Regions from separate parts of the Bradyrhizobium erythrophlei genome, predicted to be linked through region 1. Evidence: predicted binding sites of a transcription regulator. Region 1 holds the regulator's gene; each other region holds the start of a gene.
What was found. The regulator HrcA, encoded in region 1, represses chaperone genes, less so after heat shock. The targets are predictions, from matches to a motif close to GTTAGCACTCNCNNNNNGNGAGTGCTAAC.

Region 1 (5,343 bases):
CTTCGGAAAGTCATGGGCTCTAGCAAACTTAACAATTCTAGTGCCGCTTCTCCATTTGAAGTTCCTGAACGGAATTCGCAGCTTGTGGTGTAGGAACTTCAAATGGGCGGCACTAGTCAAGGCAGCGCTCCGCGAGTTTGACGAAAGCGCGCGCCCTGTGGGAGAGCCCTTTGCCGAGCGGCGGCAGGCCGTGCTTCTCGATTCCGCTCATCTCGCCGAAGGTGCGGTCGTGGCCGTCGGGCAAGAACATCGGATCGTAGCCGAAGCCGGCGGTGCCGCGCGGCGGCCAGACCAGCGTGCCGTCGACGCGCGCCTCGACTTCTTCGAGGTGGCCGTCGGGCCAGGCAACGCACAGTGCCGAAACGAAGTGGGCTTTTCGCTGGGCGGGTTCGGTCGCGCCGCGCTCGGCCAGCAACCGTTCGATCCGGGTCATCGCGCCGTTGAAATCTTTCGACGGTCCGGCCCAGCGCGCCGAATAGATTCCGGGTGCGCCGTCGAGCGCGTCGACCACGAGACCGGAATCATCAGCAAACGCAGGAAGGTTCGCCGCCGTCGCGGCCGCGGCCGCCTTGATTTTGGCGTTGGCGGCAAAATTGTCGCCGGTCTCTTCGGGTTCGGCGAGATTGAGATCGGTTGCCGAAATCGCCGTGACGCCGTGCGGCGCCAGCAATTCGCGCATCTCGACGAGCTTGCCGGGATTATGGGTCGCAATCACAAGCTGGCCGGTTATGCGACGGGGCATCTCCTACCCCACCGCCATCTTCTGCAAGTCGACAAGCCGGGCGACGCCCTTTTGCGCCAGCGCCATCAGCGCCAGGAACTCGTCCTGCGAGAATGGCGTCTTCTCGGCGGTGCCCTGCACTTCGATGATCCGGCCGTCGCCGGTCATGACGAAATTGGCGTCGGTCTCGGCAGAAGAGTCCTCGGCGTAATCGAGGTCGAGCACCGGCGCTCCGTTATAGATGCCGCAGGAGATCGCGGCGACATGGTCGCGCAGGACGTTGGTCTTGATCATGTTGCGCGCCTTCATCCAGGAGATGCAGTCGGCGAGCGCGACCCAGGCGCCGGTGATGGAGGCGGTCCGTGTGCCGCCGTCGGCCTGCAGCACGTCGCAATCGACCGTGATCTGGCGCTCGCCGAGCGCTTCCAGGTCGAGCGCAGTGCGCAGCGAGCGGCCGATCAGACGCTGGATCTCCACCGTACGTCCGCTTTGCTTGCCGCTGGAAGCTTCCCGCCGGGTGCGTTCCAGGGTTGCCCGCGGCAGCATGCCGTATTCGGCCGTCACCCAGCCGCGGCCCTGACCCTTGAGCCAGGGCGGAAGGCGTTCTTCCAGCGTCGCCGTCACCAGCACATGGGTGTCGCCGAATTTAACGAGGCAGGACCCTTCCGCATACTTGACCACGCCGCGTTCCAGCGACACGGCGCGCAGTTCATCCGGCGCACGGCGGCTTGGACGCATGAGAATCCTCCGAAATTAACCAAGGCACAGCCTATTTGACGGCCCGGCGTCCTTCTAGGAGGGCGCCTGCGGTGCGGCAAGGCTTTTCCTTGATGCACGCTTGTCAGGGGACACCTAGATAGACAAGATCAGCGCGATTTTTGGGAGTTTTCGATTTTGGCTCATCACGATCCGATTGGCCTGATTTCCTCGCATGCCGGGCTTGCCCAGCTCAACGAGCGCTCGCGGGACATCTTTCGCCAGATCGTCGAGAGTTACCTCGCCACCGGCGAGCCGGTCGGTTCGCGGAATATTTCGCGCCTGATCGCGGTTCCACTGTCGCCGGCGTCGGTCCGCAACGTGATGGCCGATCTCGAGGCGCTCGGGCTGATCTACGCGCCGCACACCTCGGCCGGCCGGCTGCCGACCGAAATAGGCCTGCGGTTCTTTGTCGATGCCCTGATGCAGGTCGGCGATCTCACCGAAGCGGAGCGGCAGTCGATCCAGACCCAGCTTGCGGCTGTAGGGCGGGCGCAATCCGTCGAGGCCGCGCTCGGCGAGGCGCTGACCCGGCTCTCCGGGCTGACGCGCGCCGCCTCGGTGGTGTTGACCGGCAAATCCAATTCGCGGCTGAAGCACATCGAATTCGTGCGGCTGGAACCGGAGCGGGCGCTGGTCGTGCTGGTCAGCGAGGACGGCCAGGTCGAAAACCGCGTGCTGGTGCTGCCGCCGGGCGTGCCGTCGTCGGCGCTGATCGAAGCGACCAACTTTCTCAACGCGCGGATCCGGGGGCGAACGCTGGCGGAAGCGCGGCTCGAACTCGAAACCGCGCTGGCGCATGGCCGCGCCGAGCTCGATCAGCTGACGCAGAAGGTGATCGCGGCAGGGCTCGCAAGCTGGTCCGGCGGTGAAAACGAGGATCGCCAGCTGATCGTGCGTGGCCACGCCAATCTCCTGGAAGATCTGCACGCGCTCGAAGATCTGGAACGCATCCGCCTGTTGTTCGATGATCTCGAGACCAAGCGCGGCGTCATCGATCTGCTCGGCCGCGCCGAAAGCGCCGAAGGGGTGAGGATTTTCATCGGATCGGAGAACAAGCTGTTTTCGCTGTCGGGTTCGTCGACGATTATCGCGCCCTATCGGGACGGGGCGGGCAAGATTGTCGGCGTTCTCGGCGTGATCGGGCCGACCCGGCTCAATTATGCGCGCGTGATCCCGACGGTGGATTACGCGGCGCGGATCGTCAGCCGCATGCTGGGCGGCTGATCCGGGCGTCTCACAGCCCGTTTGGAGCTTGATTTTCGGCCGCTAAAGCACGATATCCGGCGCAATCATTCAACGATCCAGCAGACGATTTCGAAAAGGTAGTCGCATGACCGATCCCAAGGGGCAGAACGACAATTCGGCGAGCCCTGAGCAAGGAGCGGAGCCCGTGGTTTCCAAGCCCTACATCATGCCGGACGATCCGGAAGAAGGGTCTGCGGAGGCGCTCGCCAAGGAACTGGCCGAGGCGCGCGACAAGACCCTGCGCACGCTGGCCGAAATGGAAAACCTTCGTCAGCGGACCCGTCGGGAGGTTGCCGATTCGAAGGTCTATGGCATCACCGGCTTTGCGCGCGACGTGCTCGACATCGCCGATAGTCTTCAGCGCGCGCTCGATGCGGTGCCGGCTGAGACGCGGGAACTGGCCGACCCGATGCTGAAGACGCTGATCGAAGGCGTCGAGCTCACGGAGCGCTCCCTGCTCAATACGCTCGAGAAAAACGGCGTCAAGAAGTTCGATCCGCTGGGCGAGAAGTTCAATCCGAATTTCCAGCAGGCGATGTACGAAGTTCCCGATGCTTCGGTGCCGGCGGGTACCGTGGTGCAGGTGGTTCAGGCCGGCTACACGATCGGCGAACGCGTGCTGCGTCCGGCGCTGGTCGCTGTCTCCAAGGGCGGGGCGAAGACGCCCGCGCCGGAGCAGCAGCAATAAGCAGGCGGCTCCTGACCCCCTCATCCTGAGGAGCGCGCATTGCGCGCGTCTCGAAGGATGTGGCCCGTGTCGGCGGCCTTATGGTTCGAGACGCCGCGTCAAATGACGCGGCTCCTCACCATGAGGGTCAGATATCCTTGTTACACGGCGATATCGCTGGACTGGATTCGCTTCACGCCCGCCTTGGCCATGTCGGCCCATGCCTTGGCAAGCGAGCCCTGGGTGTCGATGCCGCGGCAGGCGTCCTCGATGACATAGGCGTCGAAACCTGCCTTGCGCGCATCCATCGCGGTCCACGCCACGCAGAAGTCGGTAGCAAGGCCCGCAACGAAAAGTTTTTGCAGCTTGCGCGCCTTGAGCCAGGCGGCAAGGCCTGTCGTCGTCTTGCCGTCGGCCTCGGTGAAGGCCGAATAGCTGTCGGTGTCCTTGTGATAGCCCTTGCGGATGATGAGCTCGGCCTGCGGGATCGAGAGATCCTTCGACAGCGACGCGCCGTCGGTGCCCTGCACGCAGTGATCGGGCCACAGCACCTGCTTGCCGTAAGCCAGATCGACGGTTTCGAACGGTTTCTTGCCGGCATGCGAGGACGCGAACGAGACGTGCCCGGGGGTGTGCCAGTCCTGGGTCATCACGACGTTGGCAAAGCCCTTGGCGAGCTTGTTGATGACCGGGACGACCTGATCGCCCTCTTTCACGGCAAGGCTGCCGCCGGGCAGGAAACAATTCTGTACGTCGATGACGAGCAAGGCCGATGCATCGTCGATCTTGATCGAGGCGGCCGCCCAGAGCGGCCGTGAAGCAACCACGGTGGCGGCGAGGCTGCCCAGGGTTGCGAGTGTCTGTCTTCGGTTGATCATGTGGTGCCCTCCCTCTTCAGGACGAGGGTAGCAAATCAGGCGGCCGGCGGAAGATCAAGAAAGTGGCGCTGTCTGCTACACAAACTAGCGCCCCGATTCCGAAGTCCGTGCGGACTTTTGAACCGCTACGCTAGCGCGGCTCGATTGCGTCGCGGACCGCGCGGAAACGCGGAAAGGCCTTTTCCCATTGATCGCGCGGCGCGCTGCCGATGATCCGCATCGAGCCCCCGCCGCCGAAGCGCAGCCACTGCACCAGCGTGACCGGCGTATCGTTACGGCCAGAGGTGGCATCGATCCGGGTCTCATATCCCGCCATCCCGTCGATCCGGACCGGCTCGGACATCGTGATTTTTCCGGTGTGCATGCCGGGAATGGCGCGCGCGGCCTGATCGGCGAAGCGGGCGCGGTCGTCCGGCTGGGCGGGTGTCGCCGCCATCAGGCCGATCACCATGAAGGGCGCGGCCTCGAAACCGGTCTCCTCCTCGCCGTCAGCGAGAAGGAGCGCGCCGGTCGCGCCCAGCGCACGAACATGCTTGAAGTCGCCGAGATTGCTGACCTTGAACGGCATCAGCGCAAGCTGTTCGTCGACCGGGACTTCCTTGCGAATGACGGCGGATGCAAACATCTGGCGAACCGCATCGTCGCTGTAGATCTTGGTGGCGTTCTCCGGCACCTGGACGTCGACATAGCCGGAGAAGCTCCCGCCGGAGAGGATCATCGAGTAGTGGCGGAAAACACCGGAGGCGTTCTTGACGGTCTCTGCCGTGTAGTACGCCGTTCCGGCGCCGGTCTCGAGGCTCTCCGGCTTGACGGCGGAGCCGGCCGCCGGATTGGTCTTGACCCCGTTCATGACCTCGCCATAGGCGCCCGCCGGCAACTCCGCGACCAGCACCTTCACGTTCTGGTCCTCCGTCGTGAAGCCCGAAAAGGTCTTGGCGGGGACGAGGCCGACCAGCGGCGTCATCCCGACCCGGGCCCCCGGCGGGAAAACCGGGTCGGCGGCGAGCGCGCCGGCGATAGTCGCGGCCAGCCAGGCGAGGACGGAAAGCAGTCGGAGATAGGTCATTTGGCGA
Region 2 (5,343 bases), 840 kb from region 1:
ACATGGCCTTGGACTACAAGCGTGCCGATCCCGTGCAGAGCTATGCCGAGGGGCGTGGAATCACCTTCGGCGAGCGCGTGGCCGAGATCGTGCGCAAGGTCGTGCCCGAGAAGGTACGCGACATGTTCGACGGCCTTCGCTCCCCTGAAAGTATGCCCGGCGTGCATGGCGGAATGAGGCCGGAACGGGAAAGGAGCGGTGCGCCAGGTCTGCGGCGCGAAAGCGAGGCGCCGGAAAGGAAAGTGGAGGTAGACCCGGAAAAGGAATTGCGCCGGTTGCGTACCAGGGCGCTCGTGCGCCATGCCAGCGCCGTGGCTACGATCTTCGCGGTGCAGGAACTGGGCGGCGAGGCAAGTCCCGAGCAGGTGAAAGAACTGCAAAAGGCCCGCAAAGTCTTCGAGGAGGTGCGGCCTTATGGCTCGGTCGACGCTGAAGCCGCCTACAAGAAGGATCCAGACCTCGCCTACGAGGCGGCTAGTGGCCGGGTCAACAGAGCCATCCGCGCGCAACAGCTCGAAACCGAAATGCGCGTCAATCCAGGCCGCCGCGCCGACCGCTTCGTGGAGCGCTGGCAGGAGCTCGGCCACACCAGCCAGCGCCAGTATCAGGCGGGCGACATGTCCGGCTACAGGTCAACGCGCTCGGCGATGGGCGCCATGGCGAGAAGCCTCGAACGCGATCCGCAACTGGAATCTCTCCTCGAGAACCGCAAGCGGGAGCTCGGCATCGCATTCGAATCGGGGCGCCGGCTTGGTCTCGAACTCGCCTTCACCCACGGCATCGATCTTGGCAGAGGCCGGGGCCTCGGAATTTGATCTATCCTATTTCCGCCGTTTAAACGCCAAAGTACGCCTGTGAGCAAAATGCTCTTGCGCCCCGCAACGCCCTGTTCCTGTCTAATCTCAGATGCTGTCAGAAACAGCGAGCAGGAGGCAGCGCGGCCATGCGCGAACCAGATCGTATCATCCGTTTGAAAACCGTTCTCGCCAAGACCGGGCTGTCCCGATCCACCATCTACCGCAAGATCGCTGAGGGCACCTTCCCCGCTCAGCTCCAAATCAGCACCAACGGGTCCGGGTGGCATGAATCCGACATCAACCGCTGGATCGCAGATCCCGTCGCGTGGCATCCGAAACTCGAGTTCGATCCGGTTCGATGAACTCTGACAACGCTCCCGACCGTCCGATTTTTGCCCTCCTGTACCCTGGATGTGCCCTTGTGCAAATGCCAACTGGCGCGGCCGGTCCTGATCCCCTTATCGTAGAGATCATCGAAGCACCTCTTTGAACCATGGCTGACAACGACAACAACAAACAGCGCCGGCTCGTCGAGTTTAAGGATGGGTGCCGCTATGGAAAGTTCGGAAAAACGAAAGCCTATGAGCTGATCGCGCAGGAACGGATCAGGGCCTACAAGATGGGAGGCAAGACGCTCATCGATCTCGATAGCATCGATGAATATCATGCTTCGCTGCCACGAGTTGAATCACGGGCTATGCTTTAGCCGGATTTGCGCAGCGGCACGGCAACTCACTTGCGTAGGCGATCGAGACGATTGGCCTAATGCTGCATCAGGCGCACGCGTTCGCTCCAATAGACTGCCCGGTTGTGGATGCCACGTGGAGTACCAATTACAATGAGCAAACCGCTGAGGTCGTGAAGCGCGGACTGATCTTCGGCCTGTTTCCGGGGTTCGGACTCGCACTCGTCGCAGCGATAGTCCTGGAGACTCGCGAGCAAAAGCGCGTTGCGGAAATGAGTGCGCGCGTCCAACGCATCGTGGCAGGCGAGCAACGGCTACCGACAAGCGGCACCGACGAGCCGCTGGATAGGCTCGCCACTCTCGTCAATGGCATGCTGGACGAAATCGAGATGCTGTCCAGAGCCTCGCCAGCGCCGGCGACGACATTGCGCATGACCTGCGGTCGCCGCTTACGGCCGTCCGGATCGGCCTCGACCGGGCTCGCGCCAACGCCAATTCGGTCGCGGACTGGCAGACGGCAGTCGATAAAGCGATCGCGCGCATTGACCATGCGATCTCGATCGTTGCCGCGCTTTTGCGCATTCGCGAGATTGAGCAGGTTCGACGCACGGATGGGTTCGGCAACGTTGCGTTGGCCGACCTGGTGGGCGAGATTGGCGAACTCTACGAGCCGTTGGCCGAGCAGAAGCGGATCGAACTTAGGGTGAGAACGGAATCGGAGCTAATTGTGCGCGGTGACCGCGACCTTCTTTTCGAAGTGGTTGCCAACCTGCTCGACAATGCCATCACTTCACGCCGGAAAGGGGGCGTATTGATGTCTGTCTTACAAGCCGCGGCAACGACGGCTTCGTGCGAGTGACCGACACCGGACCGGGGGTCCGCGAGGACGAGCGCGAGCTGGTTGTGCAGCGATTCTACCGATCAGATCGAAGCCGCCATATCAAGGGCTTGGGGCTGGGTCTCAGCCTAGTTGCGGCGATCGTCAAGCTGCACGGTTTCCGCTTTGACATCCTGCCCGGGCTAGGTTTTGTGGTTGAAATAGCATTTCGCCCCAAAACGGCCAGTTCAGTCTGAAATGGCGAAGGACCGCCGAGATCAGTGACGGGCTACTCCGGTTCGTCTGGTACGAGGCGGGGGATGTGTCCGCTTCGCGCCACAGAGCGACACTCGCGGTACTTCGCTGTGGCGTGCGCGGCGACCTTTCAGGTGGCGGGCCTCGGGCTTATGTCATCCGCCGCCATGCGCGGCAATTAGCGTCATCTGCAGGTATCCGCGAAAGATTGACCCAGATGCTAGCCGTGTCGTTGGTCGTGAGTTTCAAAATCATTGCGAAAACGCCGTGGTTGCGCCGGATGGTAACCGCCAGCGGCCCTTGGGCAGTTAGTCGTGCTGCCTTTGAACGGAATATCGTTTCGGGAAGGTCTTGTACGCCCCCTACGCCGGCTTACTTCTAGGTGGTTAGCACTCGCTAGCCTCGACTGCTATTTAGTCCAAGCAACAACAATCAGAAAATAGGAGGACAGCATGAAATTCCGTCCGCTTCACGACCGCGTCGTGGTCAAGCGTATCGACGCCGAAGAGAAGACCACTGGCGGCATCATCATTCCGGACACTGCCAAGGAAAAGCCCTCGCAGGGCGAAATCACCGCCGTCGGTCCGGGTGGCCGCGACGAAGCCGGCAAGCTGATCCCGATTGACCTCAAGGTTGGCGACCGCGTGTTGTTCGGCAAGTGGTCGGGCACCGAGGTCAAGCTCGATGGTCAGGAACTGCTGATCATGAAGGAAAGCGACATTATGGGCGTTCTCACCGATCTGCCCGCCGCTAAGAAGAAAGCCGCGTAAGCGCGCCAGTCACTTTACCTCATCCTGAGGAGCCGGCACAGCCGGCGTCTCGAAGGATGCGGCCCGCAGGTTCAAATCTCATCCCCGAAGAACCCGCCTATTTCAGCGGTATGGGATCGATGGAAAACGGAGACCATTATGTCAGCCAAAGAAGTCAAATTCGGCGTCGATGCCCGCGACAGGATGTTGCGCGGCGTCGAAATTCTCAACAACGCGGTAAAAGTGACGCTCGGCCCGAAGGGCCGCAACGTCGTGCTCGACAAGTCATTCGGCGCGCCCCGCATCACCAAGGATGGCGTCACCGTCGCCAAGGAAATCGAGCTTGACGACAAGTTCGAGAACATGGGCGCCCAGATGGTGCGCGAAGTCGCCTCCAAGTCGGCCGATGCCGCCGGCGACGGCACCACCACCGCGACCGTTCTGGCGGCTGCGATCGTGCGCGAAGGCGCCAAGGCCGTTGCCGCCGGCATGAACCCGATGGATCTGAAGCGCGGTATCGACCTCGCGGTCGAAGCCGTCGTTGCGGACCTCGTCAAGAACTCCAAGAAGGTCACCTCGAACGAGGAAATCGCCCAGGTCGGCACTATTTCGGCCAACGGCGATGCCGAGATCGGCAAGTTCCTCTCCGACGCCATGAAGAAGGTCGGCAACGAGGGCGTGATCACGGTCGAGGAAGCCAAGTCGCTTGAGACCGAACTCGAGGTCGTCGAAGGCATGCAGTTCGACCGCGGCTACATCTCGCCCTACTTCGTCACCAATGCCGACAAGATGCGCGTTGAAATGGAAGATGCCTACGTCCTCATCAGTGAAAAGAAGCTGTCTCAGTTAAATGAATTGCTTCCCTTACTGGAAGCCGTGGCGCAGAGCGGTAAGCCGCTTGTGATTATCGCGGAAGACGTCGAAGGCGAGGCCCTCGCCACCCTGGTCGTCAACCGTCTGCGTGGCGGTCTGAAGGTCGCGGCCGTCAAGGCTCCGGGCTTCGGCGATCGCCGCAAGGCCATGCTGCAGGACATCGCGATCCTGACCGGTGGCCAGGCCATCTCGGAAGATCTCGGCATCAAGCTCGAGAACGTCACCCTCAACATGCTCGGCCGCGCCAAGAAGGTGATGATCGACAAGGAAAACACCACGATCGTCAACGGCGCCGGCAAGAAGGTCGACATCGAAGCTCGCGTGGCGCAGATCAAGGCGCAGATCGAGGAAACCACCTCGGACTACGACCGCGAGAAGCTCCAGGAACGCCTGGCCAAGCTCGCCGGCGGCGTCGCGGTGATCCGCGTCGGCGGCGCGACCGAGGTCGAGGTGAAGGAGCGCAAGGATCGCGTGGATGACGCGATGCATGCGACCCGTGCGGCTGTGGAAGAAGGCATCGTTCCGGGCGGCGGTGTCGCTCTGCTGCGTGCTTCCGAGCACCTAAAGGGCATTCGCACCAAGAACGACGACCAGAAGACCGGCGTCGAGATCGTGCGCAAAGCACTATCCTATCCGGCCCGCCAGATCGCGATCAACGCGGGCGAAGACGGCTCCGTCATCGTCGGCAAGATCCTCGAAAAGGATCAGTATTCGTTCGGCTTCGACAGCCAGACTGGCGAATACGTCAACCTGATCTCCAAGGGCATCATTGACCCGACCAAGGTGGTCCGTGTGGCAATCCAGAACGCGGCTTCGGTTGCGGCTCTCCTGATCACCACCGAAGCCATGGTGGCTGAAGTTCCGAAGAAAAACGCCGGTGCCGGAGGCATGCCTCAGGGCGGCGGCGGAATGGGCGGCATGGGCGGTATGGATTTCTAAGGCCAAACTGTTTGCCGCTCAACAATAGGAAAGGCCCGGCAAAAAAAAGCCGGGCCTTTTTTCGCAGTCGCGAGCTAGGCGTTGCCGATATCGGCGACCAAGTGTTTAACCATAAACCGAGATGGGGTAGCGGCGCTCGGAATTGCCGAAGCGGACATGAGTGTTGTTGCCGTAAGCGAGAAATTCTTCGAGACGCCGGCCTCTTCATTTATTATTTCCGACAACGGA
Region 3 (5,343 bases), 2.7 Mb from region 1:
CTGCCGGGGTTTTGCATTTTGTAGATCGCTGATGCGAATGGATCAGAAGTCCATGCCGCCCATGCCGCCGCCCGGAGGCATTGCGGGGCCGCCAGCGTTCTTCTTCGGCACTTCGGCGACCATGGCCTCGGTCGTGATCAGGAGCGCGGCTACGGAGGCAGCGTTCTGGATCGCGGCGCGGACCACCTTGGTCGGGTCGATGATGCCCTTGGTGACCAGGTTGCCGTATTCGCCGGTCTGGCTGTCGAAGCCGAACGCATACTGATCCTTTTCGAGGATCTTGCCGACGATGACGGAGCCGTCCTCGCCCGCGTTGATCGCGATCTGGCGAGCCGGCCAGGACAGCGCCTTGCGCACGATCTCGACGCCGGTCCTCTGGTCGTCGTTTGCGGTCTTGATGCGCTTGAGCTGCTCGGAAGCGCGCAGCAGGGCGACGCCGCCGCCCGGTACGATGCCTTCTTCAACAGCCGCACGGGTCGCATGCATCGCGTCATCCACGCGATCCTTGCGCTCCTTCACCTCGACCTCGGTCGCGCCACCGACGCGGATCACCGCGACGCCGCCGGCGAGCTTGGCTAGACGCTCCTGGAGCTTCTCACGGTCGTAGTCCGAGGTGGTTTCCTCAATCTGCGCCTTGATCTGGTTCACGCGCGCCTCGATGTCGACCTTCTTGCCGGCGCCGTTGACGATCGTGGTGTTTTCCTTGTCGATCATCACCTTCTTGGCGCGGCCAAGCATGTTCAGGGTGACGTTCTCGAGCTTGATGCCGAGGTCTTCCGAGATCGCCTGGCCGCCGGTCAGGATCGCGATGTCCTGCAGCATGGCCTTGCGGCGATCGCCGAAGCCCGGAGCCTTGACGGCCGCGACCTTCAGGCCGCCACGCAGACGGTTGACGACGAGGGTGGCGAGAGCTTCGCCTTCGACGTCTTCCGCGACGATGACGAGCGGCTTGCCGGTCTGCACCACGGCTTCGAGCAGCGGGAGCAGCTCGTTGAGCGAGGACAGCTTCTTCTCGTTGATCAGGATGTAGGCATCGTCCATCTCAACGCGCATCTTGTCGGCGTTGGTGACGAAGTAGGGCGAGATGTAGCCGCGGTCGAACTGCATGCCTTCGACGACATCGAGTTCGGTTTCCAGCGACTTGGCTTCCTCGACCGTGATCACGCCCTCGTTGCCGACCTTCTTCATGGCGTCGGAGAGGAACTTGCCGATCTCGGCGTCGCCGTTGGCCGAGATAGTGCCGACCTGGGCGATTTCCTCGTTCGAGGTGACCTTCTTGGAGTTCTTGACGAGGTCCGCAACGACGGCTTCGACCGCGAGGTCGATACCGCGCTTCAGATCCATCGGGTTCATGCCGGCGGCAACCGACTTGGCGCCTTCGCGAACGATCGCAGCGGCAAGAACCGTTGCGGTGGTGGTGCCGTCGCCGGCCGCGTCAGCGGACTTGGAGGCGACTTCGCGCACCATCTGGGCGCCCATGTTCTCGAACTTGTCCTCAAGCTCGATTTCCTTGGCGACAGTGACGCCGTCCTTGGTGATGCGGGGCGCGCCGAACGACTTGTCGAGCACGACGTTGCGGCCCTTCGGGCCGAGCGTCACCTTGACGGCGTTGGCGAGGATATCGACGCCGCGCAGCATGCGGTCGCGGGCGTCGACGCCGAATTTTACTTCTTTGGCTGACATTGATTGTTTCCTTGGAATCTAGGGAAGGGGAACGACGCTTAAGCGGCTTTCTTCTTGCTGGCGGGGACGTCGGTCAGGACGCCCATGATGTCGCTCTCCTTCATGATCAGGAGATCTTCGCCATCGATCTTGACCTCGGTGCCCGACCACTTGCCGAACAGGACGCGGTCGCCGACCTTGATGTCGATCGGGATCAGCTTGCCGGCTTCGTCGCGGCCGCCGGGGCCGACAGCGGTGACTTCACCCTGGGAGGGCTTTTCCTTGGCCGTGTCGGGAATGATGATGCCGCCTGCGGTCTTCTCTTCGGCGTCGATGCGCTTGACCACGACGCGGTCGTGAAGCGGACGGAATTTCATGCAGTCCTCCTAAGTTTCTGAAGATGTTTGCGAATTTTGCAAAATTGGCAATCGCCGCCGACGAGTGCCAGCGGGCAAAATGGAGATAGTCCAGAGCGTTAAGGGAGACAAGAGGCGATAGCAGAAAAATTGGCACTCAAATAGGGCACGTGCCAGTTTTCGCGCTCATCGTTAACGCGACCGGGTTCGGGCCGCGCCGCGCTATTAGCAGCCTCTCTAAGTGGCTGCTAATGCAGACTTTTTCAACACATCGTTAAACATTTAAGCTTGTGATGGGTTGTTCGCGTGCGTCACATTTCTCTGATGTGAGTGCATCTCGACTCAAGGTGGCGGCCTGCCATCCGGGCTCACGCCACCGCGGCCAGTGCACTCTCGCAAATGGAGGGTTGGCATGGTCTCGCGGGTTGGCGTTTCCGAAGACTTCCGGAAACAAGTGCTGGGTTACGGGCTGACGACGGCGGAAATTCTCTATCGGATGCCGGATCATCCATCGCTGCTACAGAGCTACGTCTGGCAGAACTACGACCTGTTTCCGAAATTTCCGGCGCTGAGCGACTTCCTCCATTTCTGGCAAACCAAGCTCGAGGGGCCGCTTTATTCGGTTCGCGTCGCCCACTCCAAGCTGATCAAGCCCGCCGAACTTCGCGCCGTCGACGGCGTGTTCCGCCTGCATTGATTGGGAATGCGTGGCCACGGCGTTCCCCGGACGCTGCGCAGCGCGCTAGCGGTGGGCTGCTGATCCGGGGCCCATCTAACTAGGTTCCGGCTCTGCGGAGCGGCACTGACGCGCCGCACCGCGTCCGGGACACGAGATGGCAGGTTGCGCTTCGCTAAACCATCTTACGAAGCTGTGATACGCTTCGCTTTCCTGATTTGTCGGGAAGGGAGCAATCATGGCCAAAAAGAAATCGAAGAAGCCGGCCGCGCGCGCGACCGCCAAATCGCGTGCAGCGGCGAAGACATCGGCGCGCAAGAAATCGTCAACTCGAAAGGTTGTCGCCAAGTCGAACGCCAAGTCGAACGCGCGGCGAAAATTGAAGAGCAAGGGCAGGGCGGCGGCGCCGGTCAAGCGCGCGCGACCGAAGCAGCATGTCGCCATCAGCCATCACCGCGACGAGGACTTCAAATCCGACGGGCTGCGCGCCTATGCGCAATATCGCGACCTCGGCGTGGTCGAAGCCAGCGGTGGCGTGGCGCGGGCGCATGTCATCCGCCTGATCGGCCCGTGCGATCCGAACGAAGTGTCAAAGCTGCACTTCCACGACGTCGATTTCCAGATGGTCTACGTGCTCAAGGGTTGGGTGAAGACCTACATGGAAGGTGTTGGCGAAACGACGTTCCAGATCGGCAGCTCCTGGACCCAGCCGCCGCGCATCAAGCACCTGATCATGGACTATTCCGACGACGTCGAATTGCTGGAAGTGATCCTGCCGGCCGACTTCAAGACCGTCGAACTGGCGGCGTGATTCCTCGCTTGCGCGTTTGAACCGGTCGACGGCGTCCTGCGACGAACAGCGGAAGGAAGCCAGCGTGCGCCGTGCACGGCCTGGTTTATCGATGGGGCGCTCTTGAAAATTTCATCCACGATCCTCGCCGTTGCGGTTGGCCTGAACTGCGCGGCCGCCATGGCACAGCAACAACAATCGCCGCCTCCCGATCTTGGCCTGCACGAGATCGCGGATTCCGACATGGATCGTTACATCGCCAAGTCCAACGGCGTTGTCGGCCTCCTGAACGCTTCGCTACGCGGCAAGGAATCCTGGAACAGATATCTCAGCTGGGTCGACGTGAAGCGCGGCCCGACCGGCAAGGAGCGCATCATCTACGGCCTGTACTCGGTCGGATCGTCGGCCAAGGACGCGATAGAGAAGGCGCGCAAGGCGGCGGGCGACAAGCCGGCGATCCCTGCACTCGACGATGCAACCAGGCAGCTCGCCTCGGCCTTCGAAGCGCTGATTCCGATCCTGAACGAAGCGGAAGCCTATTACGATCGCAAGGATTACCTTTCCGACAACATGGCAGGAGGCAAGGCGCTGCACGAAAAAATGGTTCCGGCGGTAACGGCGTTTCTCGCGGCACGCGCCACGACCGACGCACTGCAGGAGCAGTTCAAGGACATGCTCGACCGCGAGCAGCTGGCGAAGATCGAAAAGGCCGAAGGCAGGAGCGTGCGCTGGCAGGTGCGAAACACCATGACGCTGGCGAAGAAGGCGGTCGACTTGATGCCGTCGAACCCGAAAGGCGGCGCCGACCTCCAGCAGTTCGATGCGGCGCTTGCGACTCTCGGCAACGCGGTGCGCGACTTCGATACGGCGGTCCGTGAGTCCGGAAAATCAACGTCGATCGACTCGTATCCGCGCGACATTCTCGGCAAATTGCGCGAGATGCGCGACAACATCGCCAAGGGCCGCGCCGACAACATGACGTATTCGATGGACTATAATGGCGTCATCCAGCGCTATAACATGATGGTGACGCTGTCGAACGCGTTCCATTGACCGCGTAACGCTGTCACGTCAGCACGCCGACGATTGCGCCCATCAGGCAGGTCGTCAGCGTGCCCGAGACGATCGATTTGAGCCCGAGCGAGTTGATCTCGGCGCGGCGCTCGGGCGCCATGACGCCGAGGCCGCCGACCATGATGCCAAGGCTGCCGAAATTGGCGAAGCCGCACATCGCATAGAGCATGATCAGGCGCGAGCGCGGGTCGAGCGTGCCGGCCGGCAATTTCGAGAAGTCGACATAGGCGATGAGTTCGTTGAGCACGGTCTTCGTGCCCATGAGACTGCCGGCAGGCACGGCTTGCGGCCACGGCAGTCCCATCAGCCAGCATACCGGCGCCATGATATAGCCGAGCAGGCGTTGCAGCGTGATCGCGCCGCCGAGTTCGGGCAGAAGGGCGAGAATGCTGTTTGCCAGATGGACCAGCGCCACCAGTACGATCAGCATCGCGATGATGTTGATCAGGAGTTCGATTCCGGACGTCGTGCCCTTGACGATCGCGTCCATCGTCGACGTCGCGTGCAGGTCGGGATCTTCGGTGAGGCGCGGATCGCCCGCCGTGCCACCGGTTTTCACGTCGCGCGTTTCCGGCACCATGATCAGGCTGACCAGGATGGCGGCGGGCGCGCCCATGACCGAGGCGATCACGAAGTGCCCGGCAGCATCCGGAATCAACGGCGAGAGCAGCGTGGCGTAGAGCACCAGCACGGTGCCGGCGATGCCGGCCATGCCCCCGGTCATCACCAGGAATAATTCGCTGCGGGTGAGCTGGGCGATATACGGGCGGATGAACAGCGGCGCT

Region 2: BUA38_RS17680 (co-chaperone GroES) is a predicted target of HrcA. The motif match lies at 2,940-2,968, and genes of this name have one in related genera.
Region 3: BUA38_RS26795 (co-chaperone GroES) is a predicted target of HrcA. The motif match lies at 2,083-2,111, and genes of this name have one in related genera.

Annotation. Positions count from the first base shown of each region.
Region 1 is NZ_LT670849.1:2,964,968-2,970,310, forward strand. Features, by position in the region: gene rdgB (RdgB/HAM1 family non-canonical purine NTP pyrophosphatase) at 113-742, opposite strand; gene rph (ribonuclease PH) at 746-1,459, opposite strand; gene hrcA (heat-inducible transcriptional repressor HrcA) at 1,616-2,704, shown strand; gene grpE (nucleotide exchange factor GrpE) at 2,811-3,413, shown strand; gene pncA (bifunctional nicotinamidase/pyrazinamidase) at 3,554-4,270, opposite strand; gene BUA38_RS13795 (hypothetical protein) at 4,401-5,336, opposite strand.
Region 2 is NZ_LT670849.1:3,802,270-3,807,612, reverse strand. Features, by position in the region: gene traA (Ti-type conjugative transfer relaxase TraA) at 1-815, shown strand, start outside; gene BUA38_RS17705 (helix-turn-helix transcriptional regulator) at 944-1,159, shown strand; gene BUA38_RS17700 (helix-turn-helix domain-containing protein) at 1,291-1,503, shown strand; gene BUA38_RS38080 (hypothetical protein) at 2,114-2,341, shown strand; gene BUA38_RS38075 (ATP-binding protein) at 2,332-2,556, shown strand; gene BUA38_RS17680 (co-chaperone GroES) at 3,007-3,324, shown strand; gene groL (chaperonin GroEL) at 3,463-5,115, shown strand.
Region 3 is NZ_LT670849.1:5,623,711-5,629,053, forward strand. Features, by position in the region: gene groL (chaperonin GroEL) at 43-1,683, opposite strand; gene BUA38_RS26795 (co-chaperone GroES) at 1,722-2,039, opposite strand; gene BUA38_RS26800 (usg protein) at 2,431-2,715, shown strand; gene BUA38_RS26805 (cupin domain-containing protein) at 2,933-3,505, shown strand; gene BUA38_RS26810 (YiiG family protein) at 3,608-4,537, shown strand; gene BUA38_RS26815 (NupC/NupG family nucleoside CNT transporter) at 4,551-5,343, opposite strand, start outside.